Regions from separate parts of the Paenibacillus sp. FSL R5-0378 genome, predicted to be linked through region 1. Evidence: riboswitches for the same ligand, from Rfam matches in the RefSeq annotation. Region 1 holds a riboswitch; each other region holds the start of a gene.
What was found. Region 1 has a riboswitch for thiamine pyrophosphate ahead of thiE (thiamine phosphate synthase). Riboswitches for the same ligand answer to the same signal wherever they lie in the genome.
Positions count from the first base shown of each region.

Region 2: another riboswitch for thiamine pyrophosphate. It lies ahead of tenA (thiaminase II); the one in region 1 lies ahead of thiE (thiamine phosphate synthase).
Region 3: another riboswitch for thiamine pyrophosphate. It lies ahead of MKY74_RS29570 (ECF transporter S component); the one in region 1 lies ahead of thiE (thiamine phosphate synthase).
Region 4: another riboswitch for thiamine pyrophosphate. It lies ahead of MKY74_RS01680 (ABC transporter substrate-binding protein); the one in region 1 lies ahead of thiE (thiamine phosphate synthase).

Region 1 is NZ_JBBPAY010000001.1:2,212,211-2,216,760, forward strand. Features, by position in the region: gene MKY74_RS10420 (NADAR family protein) at 1-408, shown strand, start outside; gene MKY74_RS10425 (hypothetical protein) at 462-638, shown strand; gene yhbH (sporulation protein YhbH) at 753-1,910, opposite strand; TPP riboswitch at 2,149-2,258, shown strand; gene thiE (thiamine phosphate synthase) at 2,402-3,049, shown strand; gene thiS (sulfur carrier protein ThiS) at 3,033-3,230, shown strand; gene MKY74_RS10445 (thiazole synthase) at 3,239-4,018, shown strand; gene thiO (glycine oxidase ThiO) at 4,045-4,550, shown strand, end outside.
Region 2 is NZ_JBBPAY010000001.1:3,854,334-3,858,883, reverse strand. Features, by position in the region: gene MKY74_RS18065 (carboxylesterase/lipase family protein) at 1-187, opposite strand, end outside; gene thiD (bifunctional hydroxymethylpyrimidine kinase/phosphomethylpyrimidine kinase) at 373-1,188, opposite strand; gene thiM (hydroxyethylthiazole kinase) at 1,185-2,033, opposite strand; gene tenA (thiaminase II) at 2,030-2,728, opposite strand; TPP riboswitch at 2,868-2,972, opposite strand; gene MKY74_RS18045 (YrdB family protein) at 3,107-3,433, opposite strand; gene MKY74_RS18040 (class I SAM-dependent methyltransferase) at 3,543-4,262, opposite strand; gene MKY74_RS18035 (hypothetical protein) at 4,420-4,550, shown strand, end outside.
Region 3 is NZ_JBBPAY010000001.1:6,370,888-6,375,437, forward strand. Features, by position in the region: gene MKY74_RS29560 (energy-coupling factor transporter transmembrane component T family protein) at 1-319, opposite strand, end outside; gene MKY74_RS29565 (ABC transporter ATP-binding protein) at 316-1,938, opposite strand; gene MKY74_RS29570 (ECF transporter S component) at 1,931-2,542, opposite strand; TPP riboswitch at 2,622-2,735, opposite strand; gene asd (archaetidylserine decarboxylase) at 3,016-3,810, shown strand; gene MKY74_RS29580 (SDR family oxidoreductase) at 3,829-4,550, opposite strand, start outside.
Region 4 is NZ_JBBPAY010000001.1:368,854-373,403, forward strand. Features, by position in the region: gene MKY74_RS01670 (CGNR zinc finger domain-containing protein) at 1-495, shown strand, start outside; gene MKY74_RS01675 (VOC family protein) at 1,031-1,417, shown strand; TPP riboswitch at 1,492-1,604, shown strand; gene MKY74_RS01680 (ABC transporter substrate-binding protein) at 1,822-2,871, shown strand; gene MKY74_RS01685 (thiamine-binding protein) at 2,926-3,219, shown strand; gene MKY74_RS01690 (ABC transporter permease) at 3,216-3,974, shown strand; gene MKY74_RS01695 (ABC transporter ATP-binding protein) at 4,005-4,550, shown strand, end outside.

The sequences.
Region 1 (4,550 bases):
GGTGTGGAATATGCAAGTGCCGAGCATTATATGATGGCGGAGAAAGCCAGGCTGTTCGGTGACGAAGAGATCAGGGAACAGATTCTCGCAGCCAGGCACCCGAAGCAGGCCAAAGATTTGGGGCGGAAGGTGAGAGGATTCGATCCGGCCGTATGGGACCGGGAAGGGTACTCCATTGTGGTCCGGGGAAACGAAGCGAAGTTTTCCCAAAACGACGATTTGAAGCAATTTCTGCTGGGCACCGGGCAGCGGGTGCTGGTAGAGGCAAGTCCCGTGGATTCGATCTGGGGCGTTGGGTTGGCCGCGGACGACGAAGCGGTCCTGAACCCGCTTCTGTGGAGAGGGAAGAACCTGCTTGGCTTTGCCTTGATGGAGGTTCGGGACCGTCTGCAGGCGGAAGAAGCCTAGCGGCATACGAAACATGCGTGTCGTGCGTGCGGGGCCTAGCGGGAGTGAAAAACTTGGCAGCAGTAATGAGCACGCTGGCAATGGGGAGCACGCTGGCAATGAGGAGCACATTGGATGAGCATGCCGTCAGTGAGGAGCCTGGCAGGAGTCAGGATCAGTCGATTGTGGAAAAAGGCTGCAAATCGAGGGTCATGCTAGATTGTGGGAAAAAGGCTGCGAATCAAGGGTAATGCTATATAGAGGTCACCCGGCCATGCAAAAAGGTCGTTGTCGGTTACTCGCGTAACGGGACAACGACCTTTTTATATGCCATAATTTTACGTTCGAGGAGGCGGTGTTTCGGCTTAGGTCAGTGCGCCTTCCTGCTTTTTAAAGAACGTACGCAGCGCCTGGTAGACCTCGCCCTTTTCCTTGATGACGTAATACATAAACTGGTCGAGCTTGATATTACGGTACGCGGACATCAGCGTGCTGCTCCGGTTGTACTGGTTGACCTCTCCGTAACCGAACATGTTGCTGACTTTAAGCAGCTCGCCAATCAGCCGCACGCAGCGTTCGTTATCGGAAGTCAAGTTGTCGCCGTCCGAGAAATGGAATGGATAAATATTGTACTTGGCGGGCGGGTAGCGCCGGTCGATGATTTCCAGCGCTTTCTGGTAGGCGGACGAGCAGATCGTGCCCCCGCTTTCGCCCCGGGTAAAGAAATCTTCTTCGGTGACTTCTTTGGCCTCCGTATGGTGGGCCACAAAGACGATGTCGACCTTTTCGTATTGGCGGCGCAGGAAGCGGGTCATCCAGAAGAAGAAGCTGCGCGCACAGTATTTTTCAAACGTGCCCATCGACCCGGACGTATCCATCATCGCAATGATGACCGCGCTGGAATGGGGAACGACGATGTCCTCCCACGTTTTGTAGCGCAGATCGTCGGGGCTGATATGATGAATTCCCGGCTTGCCGCTGGTGGCGTTGCGCCGCAGATTTTCCAGGATCGTCCGCTTCTTGTCGATGTTGGACTGCATGCCTTTTTTGCGGATGTCGTTGAACGTGATCGATTCGGTTTCGACTTCCTGCTGCTCTTTCGGCTTCATATTCGGCAGCTCCAGCTGATCGAACAGCATGTTCTCCAAATCCTCGAGGCTGATCTCGGCTTCCATAATGTCCTGGCCGGGCTGGTCGCCGGCTTTTTCGCCTTGACCCGGCTTTTGCACCGGATCCCTGCCCAGCACGTCTCCCACCTGGCTGTCACCGTCTCCCTGGCCGACATGCTTTTGCTTCTGGTAGTTATAAATGAAACGGTATTCATCGAGGCTCCGGATGGGTACCTTGATGATTTGCTTACCGTCCGACATCACGATGTTTTCTTCTGTGATCAGGTCGGGCAGGTTCTGCTTGATAATTTCCTTAACCTTCTCCTGATGGCGGACCTGATCCTGGTACCCTTTCCGGTGCAGTGACCAGTCCTCCTTGGACACCACAAACAGCGAATGATCGTCTGATGGCATGTTCAGGCACCTCCCATGTTCCCATACTCAGCACAAACTTTGGCTTGTTAAACATTTATATTCACGGGCGGGGACGATATGTGATGACGCAAGAGATAAAATAAGAAGTTTGCCGCACCCAAATATATGAAATTTTGCGAGAATCGCTGCTATGGATGAGATAAGCGTTCCGATGCCGGTGATCTCACGCTGGCTATTGCCAAAAGTCAGCAGTTTGGGCTATAGTGGTTGTGAAATTAAATAGGAATGCGGGTGCTGGATGAAGTCCGGCTGAGATGGCAGCCTTTTGCTGCGGACCGTTAATCTGATCCAGGTAATGCTGGCGTAGAGAATATCATTCGAATTGCGGTGCCATTCGTGTATTTCTCGAATGGTTTTTTTGTGTTAACCGGGTAAGAGGGCGCTTTCGCAAGACGAGGGCTTACCCTTCGCGATGATAGAAGCCGGCATGAAATGGAGGGAAAGGCAAAGGGAAGAGAGGAGAAGCAGTCATGGTCGATTTTCGTCTGTATGCGATTACTGGCGAGACGTTCCATCCGGGACGCCGGCTGGTGGACGTGATGGAGCAAGCTATTCGGGGAGGTGCGGACATCGTTCAATTCCGCGACAAAACAAGCGGCAGGGAAGAGCTGCTGCGCAAGGCGGCGGAGCTGCGGGAGCTGACCCGCCGCTACGGTATCCCTTTTATCGTGAACGATCACGTTGATATCGCGATGGAGGTGGATGCGGACGGGATTCACCTCGGTCAGGGCGATATGCCGATCTCGGAAGCCAGAAAGCTTGTCGGTTCCAAGATCATCGGCATATCCACCCATGCGATTTCGGAAGCGCAGCTCGCCGAAGCGGAAGGGGCGGATTATATCGGCGTCGGGCCGATCTATGCGACGGCTACGAAAGCGGATGTGGTGGATCCGGTCGGTCTTTCGTACATTCGGGAAGTCGCCGGGGTCATTAAAATCCCGTTTGTGGCGATTGGCGGCATCAAGCTGGGCAACGTGGAGGAAGTGATCCGGGCCGGTGCGAGCCGCGTCTGCGCGGTGAGCGAAATCGTCGGCAGCCCTGACCCGGAAGCGGTATGCCGGGCGTTCATTCACAAGCTTGAAGGTAGAGGAGGAGCGGCGGATGGAACTGGTCGTTAACGGAACAAAGCGGGAGCTGGCGGCCGAGACGGTAGCCGATGTCCTCCGCTTGCTGGGGCTGTCCGGCAGGCCGGTCATGGTGGAAGCGGACGGACAGGTGCTGAAGATCGAGCAGTGGGAGACGACTCCGGTTGTGCCTGGAATGAAGCTGGAGCTGGTCCATTTCGTAGCGGGAGGTTGAGGGGAAAAATGAGCAGAGATACTTGGCAGGTTGGCGGACAGGAACTGTCGTCGCGGTTGTTTTTGGGGACCGGGCTGTTCCCCGATCCTTATGTGCAGATGGAGGCGATCAAAGCTTCGGGAACCGAGGTGCTGACGTTCGCTATCCGCCGGATCCATCTCGATTCGGTGGAGGATGACTCGATTCTGCAGCATGTGGAGCCCCAGAAATACATCTATCTTCCCAACACCTCCGGAGCGACAACGGCTGATGAGGCGGTCCGGATTGCCCGCCTGGCGCGGGCTTCGGGACTCAGCGACTGGATCAAAGTGGAGATTAGCGCCAATAAGCGCACGCTCCTGCCCGATCCGATTGAAACGTTAAAAGCGACGGAAATATTGGTCAAGGAAGGTTTTACGGTACTGCCGTATATTTCCGACGATCCGGTGATCTGCAAAAAGCTGGAGGAAGCCGGGGCAGCCGCGGTTATGCCTGGCGCAGCGCCCATTGGGACCGGCCTCGGCATTCTGAATCCGTACCATCTCGGATTGATCGTGGAGGAGCTGTCGGTCCCTGTCATCGTGGATGCGGGGCTGGGGACAGCCAGCGACGTGGCGCTCGCGATGGAGCTGGGAGTCTCCGGCATTCTGATGAATACCCCGGTGGCCAAAGCCAAAGATCCCGTGATGATGGCCCGGTCGATGAGGCTGGCGGTTGAGGCGGGGCGTTTGGCTTACTTGTCCGGGCGGATTCCGAAGAAGAAATATGCTTCGGCCAGCAGCGGCCTGGAATCGCTCGTCATCGAATAATGAAAGATGGACAGGGGGCTGTAACAATGAGCGGAGACATCATCGTCATGGGCGGCGGCATCATCGGATTATCCTGCGCGCTGGAGCTGCGCCGCCGCGGCCTGCACGTCACGCTGCTCGAAAAGGGACCCTGCGGCGGGCAGGCCTCCGGTGCGGCGGCAGGAATGCTCGCTCCGTATTCGGAGAACATAGAGTCCCCGGACGAGTTCTTCCGGTTGTGCCGCGAGAGCTTGTCTTTGTATCCGCAGTGGCAGCAGGCGGTGAAGGACATCTCCGGCGTCTCCTTCGAATATGCCGAAACCGGCAGCTTGTACGTCGCGAGGCACGAGGCGGATTTGCTGGCGCTGGAGAGCCGGTTGGAATGGCAGCGGAGCTGGGGCTCCGGTGGCGAAATATTAACGGGGAGCGCGCTGTTCGATGCCGAGCCGGGGCTGACCCGCGAAGCAGTAGCCGCCCTGCGGACACCGGTGGAGAGCCATGTGTATGCCCCGGATTTGACGGAAGCGGTCAAGCGGGCCTGCCTGGCCTCAGG
Region 2 (4,550 bases), 1.6 Mb from region 1:
CAAGCGGTACCGTCATGTCCCCGGATCTGACGCCTGCCCACGGCCGTGCAGGAAGCGGTTTCCGGAAACGCCGCTCGCCGACGGGGGGCTCGGCGTAAGGAATCGCCTTCCAGGTCCGGACGCCGTTCTGAACATATCCTTGAATCAGGCCATTATGAGTACGGATGAGGAGTTGGTCCAATTTCATTAACATCCTTTCTAGCGTTGGAATCGTTCTACCATTGTAACACTAAAAATTGGACAAAGCCTAACCGAAGCTCGGTGCAAAAAGCCATCAATCGACGACCATTTAAGGAAGCTAGCGCCAAGAAAAAAACCTGTCTATATAGACAGGTGCTAATCGCTTGTGGTGCAGACAAGTATCGACTGCCTTTATCTTGCCGCCCCTTCCTTTTGGCTGCGGAAGGCCCAATGATTCGTCGGACCGCTCCCGCCGCCAATACCGAGCGAGTTCTCGATGGCCGCCTGGATGAATTCACGGGCCGTCCGTACGGCCTCGTTGACCGGGTTCCCTTTAGCCAGCTCAGCGGCGATCGCAGCCGAGAAGGTACATCCCGTTCCATGCGTATGACGCGTGTCAATCCGACTTCCTTCCAGGGTCGAGAAGGATTCTCCGTCGAAAGTGAGATCAACCGCCTTGTCAGACGATTCGTCATGTCCGCCCTTGATTACAACCATCGCCGGACCGTAAGCCGCGATGCGGTAGGCTGCCTCGCAGCGTTCCTCCATCGACCGGATCGCCATCCCCGCGAGCACTTCCGCCTCCGGAATGTTGGGCGTGACGACAGCAGCCAGCGGCAGCAGCTTGTTCTTCAGCGCGTCAACAGCGTCCTGCTGCAGCAGCCGCGCGCCGCCTTTGGCGACCATAACCGGGTCGACCACCACATTCCTCCAGCCAAAATCGGCTATACGTCCTGCTACGGCCTCAATAATATCCGCGCTGAACAGCATACCGGTTTTGACCGCATCCACGCCGAGGTCGGTGCCCACGGCATCCATTTGTTCGGCTGCCGCAGCCGCAGGAAGCGGATATACACCTTGTACTCCGAGTGTGTTTTGAACGGTAATGGCAGTAATCGCGGACATACCGAATACGCCAAGCTCCTGGAACGTTTTAATATCCGCCTGGATGCCTGCCCCGCCGCCGCTGTCAGAACCGGCTACCGTCAATGCTTTCGGGATGCTCATTGCACAAATCCCCTTCCTGCCGACTCCAGAAGAGAGGTAATGGTTCCTTCCTCCAGCGGGTGGCGCTCCATCACAGACAACGCGTCGAGGAAAGCGATTTGGAAGCTTCCCGGCCCCTCCATGCCTGCCCGCTCAAATGCCCGAACGGCCGCTTCACCGTAGTAAGCCAAGGCGGCCGCGCCGGCGGACAGCAGATCGGGTTCGACCGCTCCAAAAGCGGCGATCACCGATGTCAGCAAGCAGCCGGTCCCGGTGACTTGGGTCAGCATCGGATGTCCGCCCCGAATCAAGTATCCCCTCGTTCCGTCGGTGATTACATCTTCTTGCCCGGTAATGGCGACGAGCGTCCCCAGACGGTGTGCCGCCCGTGCCGCCAAGTCGGCGGGAGCAGACTCCCCGGCCTCACCTGCGTCGACGCCCTTAATTGCACCGGATTCACCAATGAGATGGGCAACCTCCGCTGCGTTGCCCCGAACCAGTGACACGCGGACCTCACGCAAAATCCGCAGCGCAGCCTCCGTGCGAAATGCGGTTGCTCCCGCGCCGACGGGATCCAGGAACACCGGAACGCCATGATCGTTCGCCGATCGGCCGGCGATGATCGCCGCTTCCACCAATTCGCTGCTCAGCGTTCCGAGATTCAGGACGACGGCTTGGGCGACCCGAGCCATATCGGCCACCTCCTCTTTGGCATAGGCCATTACCGGGGAGGCGCCAAGGGCAAGCAGGCCGTTGGCCGTAAAGTTGGTCACGACCACATTCGTCATGTTGTGAATGAGCGGACGCTGCTCTTTTATCCGTAAAGGAAGCTGGATGAGTCCGGACGGAAACATATCGGCGGTCATCGTCCCACCCCTTCCGCTGCAGCCAGGGAAACCGGCCAATCCTCAAGCGTAAACGCCATTTCCCAGAACATGTACTCCAGCTGACAGCTGGTCAGAAAATGCTCCATCAGCCGTTTTTTTCTTGCGGGAGGCAGACCCTCCGCCCATTCGTCGAGCAGCCGCCGCAGCTGTACCGTCACGCCGCTTTCACGGTCCCCGTAAAAGTGCATCCATTCATAAAACGGATGGGATTTCTCCGGCTGGACTTCCTCCAGCAGACGTTGGCCGATTTCCGTATAGGTCCACGGGCAAGGTAACAGCGCAGCTACAATATCCTCAAGTCCCCCCTCATGGGCGACGTTCAGCATATGCCGGATGTAATGATTGGCCGATGGAGCCAGCGGATAGCCTTGCAGTTCCTCATATGCAACACCGGCGACATCACAAAAGTTTTGGTGGGGATGCGTTTCACTGTTCAAAATAAACGAAATCTGTTCGTTAAAAAGCGCGGTCGTCTGCCGGCAATCGCATCGGGATATGGCAATGCCATAGATCCGGATGTAGGCATTTAGATATTCAAAATCCTGCTTCACATAGTGAATCAGCTGCTCCTTGGACAAGGTACCTTCCGCAATCCCCCGTACAAACGGATGCTTGAAGATCGCTTGATAAATAGGATCTGCCGCGTGTCTCAATTCTTCGGTAAACCGGGCCATGATCATGCACCTCCGTTAATTTTGACGAAAATCGCATGTCGGGGCGCGGGGAAGCCAACACAAAAAAGCCGCCCCGAAATGGAGCGGCCGCTATTTGCAGTGTCATCCTGAATGTATCTCATCAAGAAAGATGCGTATGTATAGGCCTGCTCCACTTCCCTCCGCCGGTATTAACCGGATCAGGTTCAAAGGGTCCAAGCGATCACTTGTCTCAGCTGCCTCCGCAGCTCCCCTAGTGGATTTTCGTATGATATTTTACAAGTTCATGATTAACTGTAGCTCCGTTCGCCGGTGTTGTCAAACAAAAAAAGCTGCTGGCGGGATACCGGGAAAAAGCTTGTCGATCGTTTAAGCGGATTTCCTGCCACCTTCAAGTGTTTATCTTTTCAACGCGTAAGAAAGGATCATCTCGACGATAACGACAGCGGCATAAATGACAGCGGCTGTTCGATAACCCGATCCGTACAGCGCAGCCGCGGCCAGACCGAATACGATCAGCTGCAGCACAGCCCGGACGGGAAGCGTCACCGGGAAGGTCGCTTTCGGTGCGACATACATACCCCAAAAAACAGCAACAACGACCGGCGAGCCTATTCCTACCACGATACGGATCCACAAGGCGGTATCCAGTTTAAATCCCCACAGGCAAAAGGCTGCCAGTGCGCACAGCTCCATTAGAAAAAAGATAAGGTCGATCACAATCATTGCCAAACCCTCCATTTTGGGCCGGTCAGGGCCTTTGGAATGAAGCCATTCTCAGTAAAATTACGCCGATTGTTTCTTGCCTCTCGCGACGAAAACTCTTCCACTCTCACTACGGCCTGTGGGCTTTCACAATTAAAAAATGCGGGTGATGCAGAATCCGCTGGTAGAAGTCGGCCGACTCCGGCAGCCGCTCCAGAAACTCGGGAACCGGCCTTGGTTCGACAAGCTGGTCCAGTACAAACCAGCTTGACGTCATATTGACGATTTCCTGCAGGGGTCTGCGGAAGAACGTCACTTCAACGCTGCCTGCCTCTTTCTTCGTCCACCTGTCTACAAGCAGCTCCCGTACAAAATAATCCGGTCTCTTAAAAACGGTAAAGTCCATAAACGGATGATGCACCGAAAACAATAACGTTCCTCCAGGCTTCAATACCCGCTGAAACTCTCGGAACAAAGGATCCCAGTCTTCGATGTAATGCAGCGTTAGCGAACTGAGAACAAAGTCGAACTTATTAGCTCCGTATGGCAGCGGTTCATTTAGATCATGAACTTGAATCTCCGCTTGACTGCCGACTCTCCGTTTGGCCGCCTCCACCATATCGGGGCTGAAATCGATCGCCGATACCGATGCGCCCCGGGAAACGAACTTCTCGGTGTACCATCCTGCGGCGCAGCCTGCATCAAGGGCATGGAGTCCGGACATATCCGTTGGCAGCAGCTCCAACATGGCCGGACGCTCGTAGTATGCATTGGCACCGCTGTCCGAATCGGTATGCAGTTCATAGTCCTTGGCAAGCTTGGTATAAGCTTCAAGCACCCTCTCTTTCATGCAACCACCTCCGTAGACTCGCTATTCACCACCATATTATACCAACCAACAGAAAGGTTGGATATAAATAAACCAGTTTAATGTAAGCTGTGCATAACTTAATTGCCGCAGGATGCGTTATAAATAACAAGATCAAGTTTGAAGGCGGGGATTGTCTTTGTTAAAAAGCGTTTCTTTTTGGCTCACGTTATGTATGATCCTCACCTGCATACTGGATGCCTCCGGACAGGGTTTGGCCAACATCATACTGATCCGGCTGAATCCCTTGCTTGAAGCCTTGCTGCATGA
Region 3 (4,550 bases), 4.2 Mb from region 1:
CGCGGTAGAAGCTTTCCTCGGATACGCGGAACAGCCCCCACTGCCACCAGACGTGATCCCCTTTCCCGAAAAGGATCATCGTCAGGGATGAAGAGACGAATACGAGGCTGAAGGAGAGAACGAGCAGCCCCACCTTCCATGCCGGATAACCGCTGAGCAGAAACAGGAGGGCGATGTAGACCGCTGCCTGATAGACGGCAAAATCAATGCTTCGCGTCTGAATCGTAACGATAAACAACATGATCAGCACGGCGAGCTTCAGCGAGGGATTCGCCCGGTGCAGCCAGGTATGACGGCTCGGAGTCAAAAACCGGTTCATCCGCTCACCTCCTCCTGCGCATCCGAAGCTGCGCCTTCTCCCTCAAGCCTCCGCCTCCCGGACTTTATCGCCGTCAGGCTTCCGCCTTGGATTTCCCATACCTGGGTAGCGGCCAGCTCAGCGATTTCTCGCTCATGCGTCACCATAACGATCGCCGTGCCGCTGCGGCGAAGCGCTTCGCAGTATTCCAGGATGGCAAAGGCGTTGCGGGCATCCTGCCCGAACGTCGGTTCATCCAGCAGCAGCACCGCCTGGCGGCGGACCGCCGCGGTGGCAACGCTCAGCCTGCGTTTCTGTCCGGTCGAGAGCTGATACGGATGCCGGTTCTCCAAGCCGTGCAAATGAAACGTCTTCAGGCAGTCTTCGGCTTTACGCTCCACCTCAGCCCGCGACATGCCGCCCTGCATGTGAAGGGAAAAGGCCGTCTCCTCCAGTACTGTCTGGGCCACAAACTGAAACTCCGGGTTCTGAAACACGAACCCGATCCGGTCCGAAGGGCAGGTCCGCTTCCTGCCCCTTCCCTTCAGCAGCCTGCCTTCCAGCACGTAGCTGCCGGCTGTCGGAAGAAGCTGCATCAGGCTCAGCAGCAAGGAGCTTTTCCCCGCCCCGTTAGGACCCACAACAGCGACAAAATCGCCGGCATATACCTCCGCCTCTTCCACCATAATCGCCGGCGCATCTCCGCGGAGACCGACAAACCCCCGCAAGGAGAGGACCGGCGCCGCCAAGTCCGCACCTTGCTGCGGGGATTGCACCAGGCCGCTGTTCCATGTATCCCGGTGACGGATATAATCCTCCCAAACGCCGGGATACCAAATGCCATTTTCCTGAAGGGTCCGGCGGTACGCCGTGAAGATTTCGGCCGGCTTGCCGTCGGCCAGAATGCTTCCGTCCGGCGCGAACAGAACGATCCGATCGACCCAGTTCACGATTTCTTCGATCCGGTGCTCGACGATCAGCACGGTCCGTCCGGCCGATACACCGCGAACCGCCTCCCAAATTTGCTGTCTCCCCTCGGGGTCCAGCAGCGCCGAGGGCTCATCCAGCAGGAGCACTTCCGGTTCCAGCAGAAGGACCGAAGCGAGCGCGAGCCGCTGCTTCATCCCCAGGGACAGCCGTTCAATCGGAGTGTGCAGCTCTTCGAGGTCCAGGCCGACCCGTCCGAGCGCCTCCCGCATCCGCGGCACCATATCCTCCCTGGCTACTTGGCGGTTCTCCAGCACAAACGCCAGCTCCTCATCGACATACGGCATGCAGAACTGGGTATCCGGGTCCTGAAATACATACCCGCACGAGCGGGGCTTCCGAATGTCCGCATATTTGAGCGGAACGTCAATGACCGCCGGAATCAACCCGCCGAGCACCTGCAGCAGCGTCGATTTCCCGCATCCGCTTGGGCCGAGCAGAAGCACCTTTTCCCCGGCCGGCACGGACAGGGAAACATCCTTGAACACGAACGCCTTCTCACCCGGAAACTTCAGGCGCAGGTCCGTTACCGAAACGGCAATTTGCCCGCTCCCTTGATCCGTCCCTTGATCCGTCCTTTGATCCGCTCCTTGACCCGTCTCATGCACTGCCGAATGCTGCATCGTCGCGATACCCCGGTTAGTCTCAGTCATGATCGAGCGCTTCATAATCCTTGGCTGTCACCGGCCGGAGCAGCTGGGTTACTCCGGTTGCTTCCAAAGCTTTGGTCAGGGCATACGCCAGGTACCCTGCGAGTACCGCCGAGCTGATTAACCGCATCACGTACTTCAACACGATCATCCATGTCGAATAGTCCGTGACGTAGCCGTAGTACACATCCACCAGGAATGATCCCAATCCCGAAGCCATGCCGGCCAGCGCCGCTACCCCCATGGAGAATTTGCGGTAACGGAACAGGGCGAAGATCAGCTCCGCGGCTAGACCTTGCGCCACGCCGTAAATCGCCAGCTGAAGGCCCCATTCACTGCCGAACAGAATTTCTACGTGAGCCGCGGCAACCTCGGCCAGGAGGGCTACGCCCGGTTTGCGGATCAGCAGCGCGGCAAGCGTCGAAGCGAGGAACCACATGCCGTACATCAGCTCATCCGCTTGGAAAAACAGCGGCTTGAACAAGTCGTTCACCGAACCCCAAAAATGGTACACCACCCCGATCACGAGGGATAGCAGAATCGTCACGAGCAGGTCGCTTAGCTTCAGCCCCTTCGGCCGATCCATCTGCATCGTACTGCTGTTCATTTGACAACATCCTTTCTTTTTCCAAAATTGGGCAATAAAAAAACCCCCTGGATAAGCGAGGGAGATCGTCAAATAAGCCCATAGAAGGACTTGAATTCTCTACGCTGGCATTATCCAGATCAGATTCCCGGTCAGCAGCGGTTCATTAGCTGCACTCTCAGCCCGATTCGCTCGAGCTCCCGTATTCCCATATGTACACAGATGAACGCAAGGCGCGGCATCGCCGCCTCCTGGTCCCGGAGCCATCGCCGTCCAAAGCGATAGATGCTTGGGTTCGATTCCGTGTAACAGGCACCTCGCCGCGATGAGTCGACGTCGGGCCCGTATTGATTCCAAAATACATGATCCTCGAAGGATTGGCAATACCATTTTTCTCCGGGGCGGTTTTCAGGATTTGTTGCATATTGATTTGGTAGCCGTTCTATGTCAATATATTCAGAGTGCTACAGGCACGTATGGAAGGGAGATTAGGCATGACAAAGAAATTACTGCGGCTCATGACAGAGCTCTCCTCGCGAAAGTGGCTCTCTTCCATGATGGGACGCTTCTCGCACAGCCGACTCAGCAGAGGGATCATCCCTACGTTTATCAAAAGCTATCAGATCCCGGCGCATGAAGCGGAGAAAGAAATCTATGAATACCGCACGCTCAACGAATTTTTTTCGCGGCGGCTGAAGCCCGGCATGCGTCCAATTCACGAAGGCGAGCACGTACTCACGAGCCCCGTCGACGCCAAGATCACCGCAATGGGTGAAATCACCTCAGGCACGATTATGAACGTGAAAGGGCAGGATTATTCGGTGGCGGAGCTGCTTAATTTCTCTCCCCACCTGGAGTTATATAAACATGGCTATGTCTTTGTGCTGTACCTCAGCCCTACCGACTATCACCGGATCCACTCTCCAATCACAGGCGTGAAAGTGGAGAGCGAGCATATCAAGGGCCGGTGCTACCCGGTCAATGATTTTGGCATGACCCAGATGAAATCCGTGCTGTGCCGCAATGAGAGGCTGATAACGTATATTAAGGGAGCCCTGGGAGAAGTCGCGGTCGTCAAAGTCGGCGCCATGAATGTCAGCAGCATCCGCTACGACGACGAAACCGCCAATTCCTGGCGTAACGGCGATCCGCTCGCCTATTTTGAGTTCGGTTCTACCGTCGTGCTGCTGATCCAGGACGGCGCATTCACCCCGCGGACAGACCTCCGGACCGGAGATCATGTCCGCATGGGCCAGCTGCTCGGTCAGCTGCACCCGCATAAAGGCTGAACCGGAAGCGAATCCGGCTCAGCCTTTTTTGCTTAGGAGCGCGAGCATAATCCGCTGAAACCACCGGCCCGGAAGCAGCTGCTTGGCCTTCATCGTCCAGCGTGTGCCGGCAGGCAGCGCATAACGGAATGCCGGCTTGTTCATACGTGCGATTCTCGCGATTAGCCGGGCCACATCGGCCGGATCGCCGCGCTGGCCGGCGTTGTCACGGGAAAAGGCCATCACCTGGCTCAGCATCCGTTCGTAGGGTGACCGCTCGGCGGCGCTCATCTGCGCAAATCCTTTGTCCCAAATGGCCGTTCCGTACGAACCCGGCTCCACCACCACGACATCGACGCCGAATGGCCGCATTTCCAGGGCAAGGCATTCGCTAAATCCCTCCACAGCAAACTTCGACGAGACGTAGGGGCCAAAACCGGGAAATCCGACAGCCCCGCTGACGCTGCTGATCTGAATGATTTTTCCCTGATGGGCCTCCCTCATCGCGGGAAGAACGGCCTGGGTGACCGCAACCATCCCGAAGAAATTCGTTTCCAGCTGCGCCTTCCACACGTCCATCGGAATCTCCTCGATCATTCCTCCGTATGCGGTACCTGCATTGTTCACAAGCACGTCAATGCGTCGGTGGGATTTCAGGATGCCCGATACCGCCTCAAGCACCTGTCCCCCGTCCGTCACATCCAGCCTAACCACGTGAATATGCTGTCTTACCCCCGCCGTCTGCGCAGCGTCCATCAGCT
Region 4 (4,550 bases), 1.8 Mb from region 1:
CCAGGTTATTTAGACGAATGGCTCCACGATAATGAATTGCACGGCTTGAACAATACCGCAGGGGCAGCTTCAGCTGCGAGACGGCAAGACCTGCTGCCCGAACTGCTCCGTCTGCGCGGCGTGTGCCGGCTCGTTCTAGAAGACCTGGACCATGGCGGTGCCTTGTCGGATGAGGCATTCGCCGCCATGGAGGCCGAAGCTTCGCGGTTAGACGTGGCGCTCCGGGCTGAGCGGGATGCCCAAGGCCTCCCCCATCTCATCACCTACGGACAAACCGCCGTCCAAGGCGTGCTGTACCCCATCGTCCGCTCCCTGTTCGAGACGCTGGCAAGCGTATCTTCGGACCGCATCCGGATTTGCGAGCATGACGACTGCATCCTGCACTTTGTGGACACCTCCAAGAGCGGTAAGCGGCGCTGGTGCAGCATGGACACTTGCGGCAACCGCCATAAGGCGGCCGAATTTTATGCGAAGAAGAAGCAGCGCGGGCACTAAATTAAGCCTGGGATCGTCTGATGGACATCCCGGGCTTTAGTCAAATAAGCCTGTTGCCTTGTTCACTGCCCTTGATTTATATGGCGGACACTCTCCAGTTTAGCTCCTTTGTCCAACGACTTGTAGGAGTATGTCGATAGGTACGTTCTTCCGACCTCTAACAAGTTCCAAGTGTTTTCATTATCGACTTTAATTTTAACTGGCCATTCTTCTTTACTATGGGTTTTCTCGACGACAATCCAATATGTCGAGCCAATGAGCTGCTTATCGAGTATCGTTATGTCCCCTCCGCCAGACGTTGGCCCGGTACATGCTGTCAACATACACATGAAAAGCCATGCTGCAATTATTTTTTCAGGACCCTCTCCCCCGTTCCTGACTATTTCAATACCTAACGAAACCACCAAACAGCCTATCATTTATAAACAATGATGTTTGCATAAAGTTGCCTTACAACTCGGATTTAAATGCTATAATGGCCTTAATTTAGGGCAAACCCATTACTTATAAGTACTATGAAAAGGAGCTTATACATATGGCTAATAAACGTTTGGATCATGTCGGCATCGTCGTACGGGATTTGGAGTCAACCATTCAATTTTATACCGAGATCGTGGGCCTGGAGCTGAAAGGCCGGCTGACGCACACCAACGGCGTGTTCCAGCTGGCGTTTCTCGGCTTCGGGGACAGTAACGAGACGGAAATCGAGCTCATTCAAGGCTACAGCTACGACCTGCCGGCCGAGGGCACGGTGCACCATTTTGCGATCCATGTCGACGACATTCAGAAGGAATTTGAGCGGATTCAGGCGCTCGACGGCGTGGAGCTGATCGATCAGGAAATCGTGACCCTGCCGAACGGATACCAATATTTCTTTATCTATGGTCCGGAAAAAGAATGGATCGAATTTTTCCAGAGATAATCTGGAATCGGGAGGATGTCTGGACACCCCCATGGGGATGGACTATAATATGGGAGGAAAACAACCCGAAAACCTTATAGAATCCGGGGTGCTGGAATTGGCCGGCTGAGATTGTATCCCTTCAAGATACTGACCCTTTTAACCTGATCTGGGTAATGCCAGCGTAGGAAACCGTTTGTCACGGCTTACAAGCCGTGCTGATCTTGCGCATATGAAGCGTCCCGTTTACGGGGCGCTTTTTTCATTCATACTAGTGAAAAACGGGATTACGCCTTGCGAATGCTTCTATGATTCAGTCACTCAGATCGGCTTACGATTCTAAATATAACGGGGAGAGGGGATCACCGGTCGATGCTTCCACAGAAAGAATAAGAACGGCCGGACATCAAAGGAGAGAGAAAGCCATGAAGAACAAATCCATCGGCCTGCTGCTGGTCTGCATGCTCGTACTGGCGCTTGCCGGATGCGGCGGCAGCCAAAACAATACGGGCGGCGGAGAAGGAACATCCGCTTCCGACACCACGGCAGGCCAGGACAACACCGCAGCGAAGCCGCTGAAGGACGTCAAAGTCGTCCTCGACTGGACGCCCAACACGAACCATACTGGGCTCTATGCTGCCAAAGACTTGGGCTATTATAAAGAAGAAGGCTTGAACGTCGAGATCGTGCAGCCGGGCTCCACCGGCGCCGACGCCATGGTCGCTTCCGGCAAAGCGCCCTTCGGCGTAAGCTATCAGGAGAGCGTGACCCAGGCCCGCACGCAGGGCGTGCCGCTCGTCTCGATCGCCGCGGTCATCCAGCACAATACGTCGGGCTTTGCCGCACCGGTGGACCGGGGGATCAAGACGCCGAAGGATTTTGAAGGCAAAACCTACGGCGGCTGGGGTTCCCCTGTCGAAGAAGCTGTCATGGGCTCCATCATGGAGATCGACAAGGCGGATGTGAAGAAGGTGAAAATCGTCAACATGGGCGACGCCGATTATTTTACCGCCGTGAAGCGGGACATCGACTTCGCCTGGATCTTCTACGGCTGGACCGGAATCGAGGCGAAGCTGCGCGGCGAGCCGCTGGACATGCTGTATGTCAAAGATTATTCCGAGAAGCTGGACTACTACACGCCGGTTCTCGTAACGAACGAGAAGCAGATCAAGGATGACCCCGAGCTGGTTAAAGCGTTTATGCGCGCGACCGCCAAAGGTTATCAGTACGCGATCGACAAGCCGGAAGAAGCTGCCAACCTGCTGCTGAAGGACGTGCCGGACCTCGATAAGCAGCTGGTGATCGAAAGCCAGAAATGGTTAAGTCCTAAATATCAAGACGACGCAGCCCGCTGGGGCGAGCAGAAGGAACAGATCTGGAAGGGCTATTCCGACTGGATGTACGATCACAAGCTGCTGGACAAGCCGCTGGACGTGAAGAGTGCGTACACGAACGACTTTTTGCCGGAACAATAAGCCGCACATAACCTAAGAGTTACCGTAACCTATGAAGAGAGGAAGTAGATTCGCATGGCCAATACGCTGTTAAGCATTCAGGTGATCCCGAAGACGCCGGGCAACGAAGACTCATACGCCTACGTCGATCGTGCCATTGAGGTCATTCAGCAGTCCGGCGTGAAGCATGAGGTGCACCCGCTGGAAACGACGATGGAGGGCGAGCTGGAGGAGCTGCTGGACGTCGTGCGCAAAATGCACGAAGCTCTGGTGGCTGCAGGCAGCCCGAGTATCATCTCCCAGGTCAAAATCGCCCATAATCCCGGCGGAATCAGCATGGACAAGCTGACGGAGAAGTACCGTCCATGAGAAGCTGGTGGAAAAACGTATGGCCGCCCCTCGTGGCGGTCATCTTCTTTTTGCTCGTATGGCAGCTGCTGACCTCCCTGTTCCATATTGAACAATGGATTTTGCCTGCGCCGAGCGACATCGCCCGGGAAGCCGCGGCCGCTTCCGGCGGCTTGTGGGAGCATGTGTGGGCCACGCTGAAGCTGACCGTATTCGGCTTCGCCATCGGAACCGCCATCGGGCTGGTCATCGCACTGATTCTGCATTTGATTCCGTTTTTAAAACAGGCGCTGTATCCGCTGCTTATTCTAAGCCAAAATATCCCGACCATCGCCCTCGCCCCCCTGCTGATGATCTGGTTCGGCTTCGGCCTCCTGCCCAAGCTGATCGTCATCACGCTCGTCTGCTTTTTCCCGGTGGCGGTCGCCGCCCTGGGCGGCTTGAAGCAGACCGATCCCGTCATGATGAACTACATGCGCATGATCGGGGCGGGCAAGGGCCAAATCTTCGCCAAGCTGGAGCTGCCCCACGCGCTCCCTTCCATCTTCTCCGGCATTAAAATTGCCGCCACCTACAGTGTCATGGGTGCGATTATCGCCGAGTGGCTGGGGGCCGACAAGGGCATCGGCTATTATATGATGCTGCAGAAATCGGGCTACCGCACCGACCGCATGTTCGTGGCGATCATGATCATCGTCGTGCTGAGCCTGCTGATGTTCGGGCTGATTGCGCTGCTCGAAAAATGGTTCGTCCGCTGGAAGCCGAAGCAGGGCTAGCGGGCCAGGCCGGAAAGGAGAAATACCGTGATGAATAAAAAAACCGCGCCCGCGCTGGAGATCGTCTCCGTCAGCAAAAGCTTCAAAGAGAAGCGCCGAACACTGCCGGTACTCAGCGACATCTCGCTGACCGTGGGCCAAGGCGAATTCGTGTCCATCATCGGGCCGTCGGGAAGCGGCAAGAGCACGCTGCTGCACGTGATCGGCGGGCTGACCCGCCCGGATGCCGGCACCGTCCGGATGAACGGCGCCGAGGTAACCGGGCAGCAGGGGCATATCAGCTACATGCCGCAGCAGCCCGCCCTGTTCCCTTGGCGGACGATCGAGGACAATGTGCTGCTGGCCCAGGAGGTGCACGGCCCTGTCAGCCGGGAGGCCCGTGAGGACGCGCGGCGCTGGCTCGCCAAAGTCGGCCTGGCCGGCTTTGAGAAGGCGCATCCGCATACGCTGTCGGGCGGCATGCAGCAGCGGGCGGCTTTTCTCCGCGCGCTGCTCAGCCCGCAGGAGCTGATGTGCCTGGACGAGCCGTTCAGCGCGCTCGATGCGCTGACCCGCAGCGACATGCAGCGCTGGCTG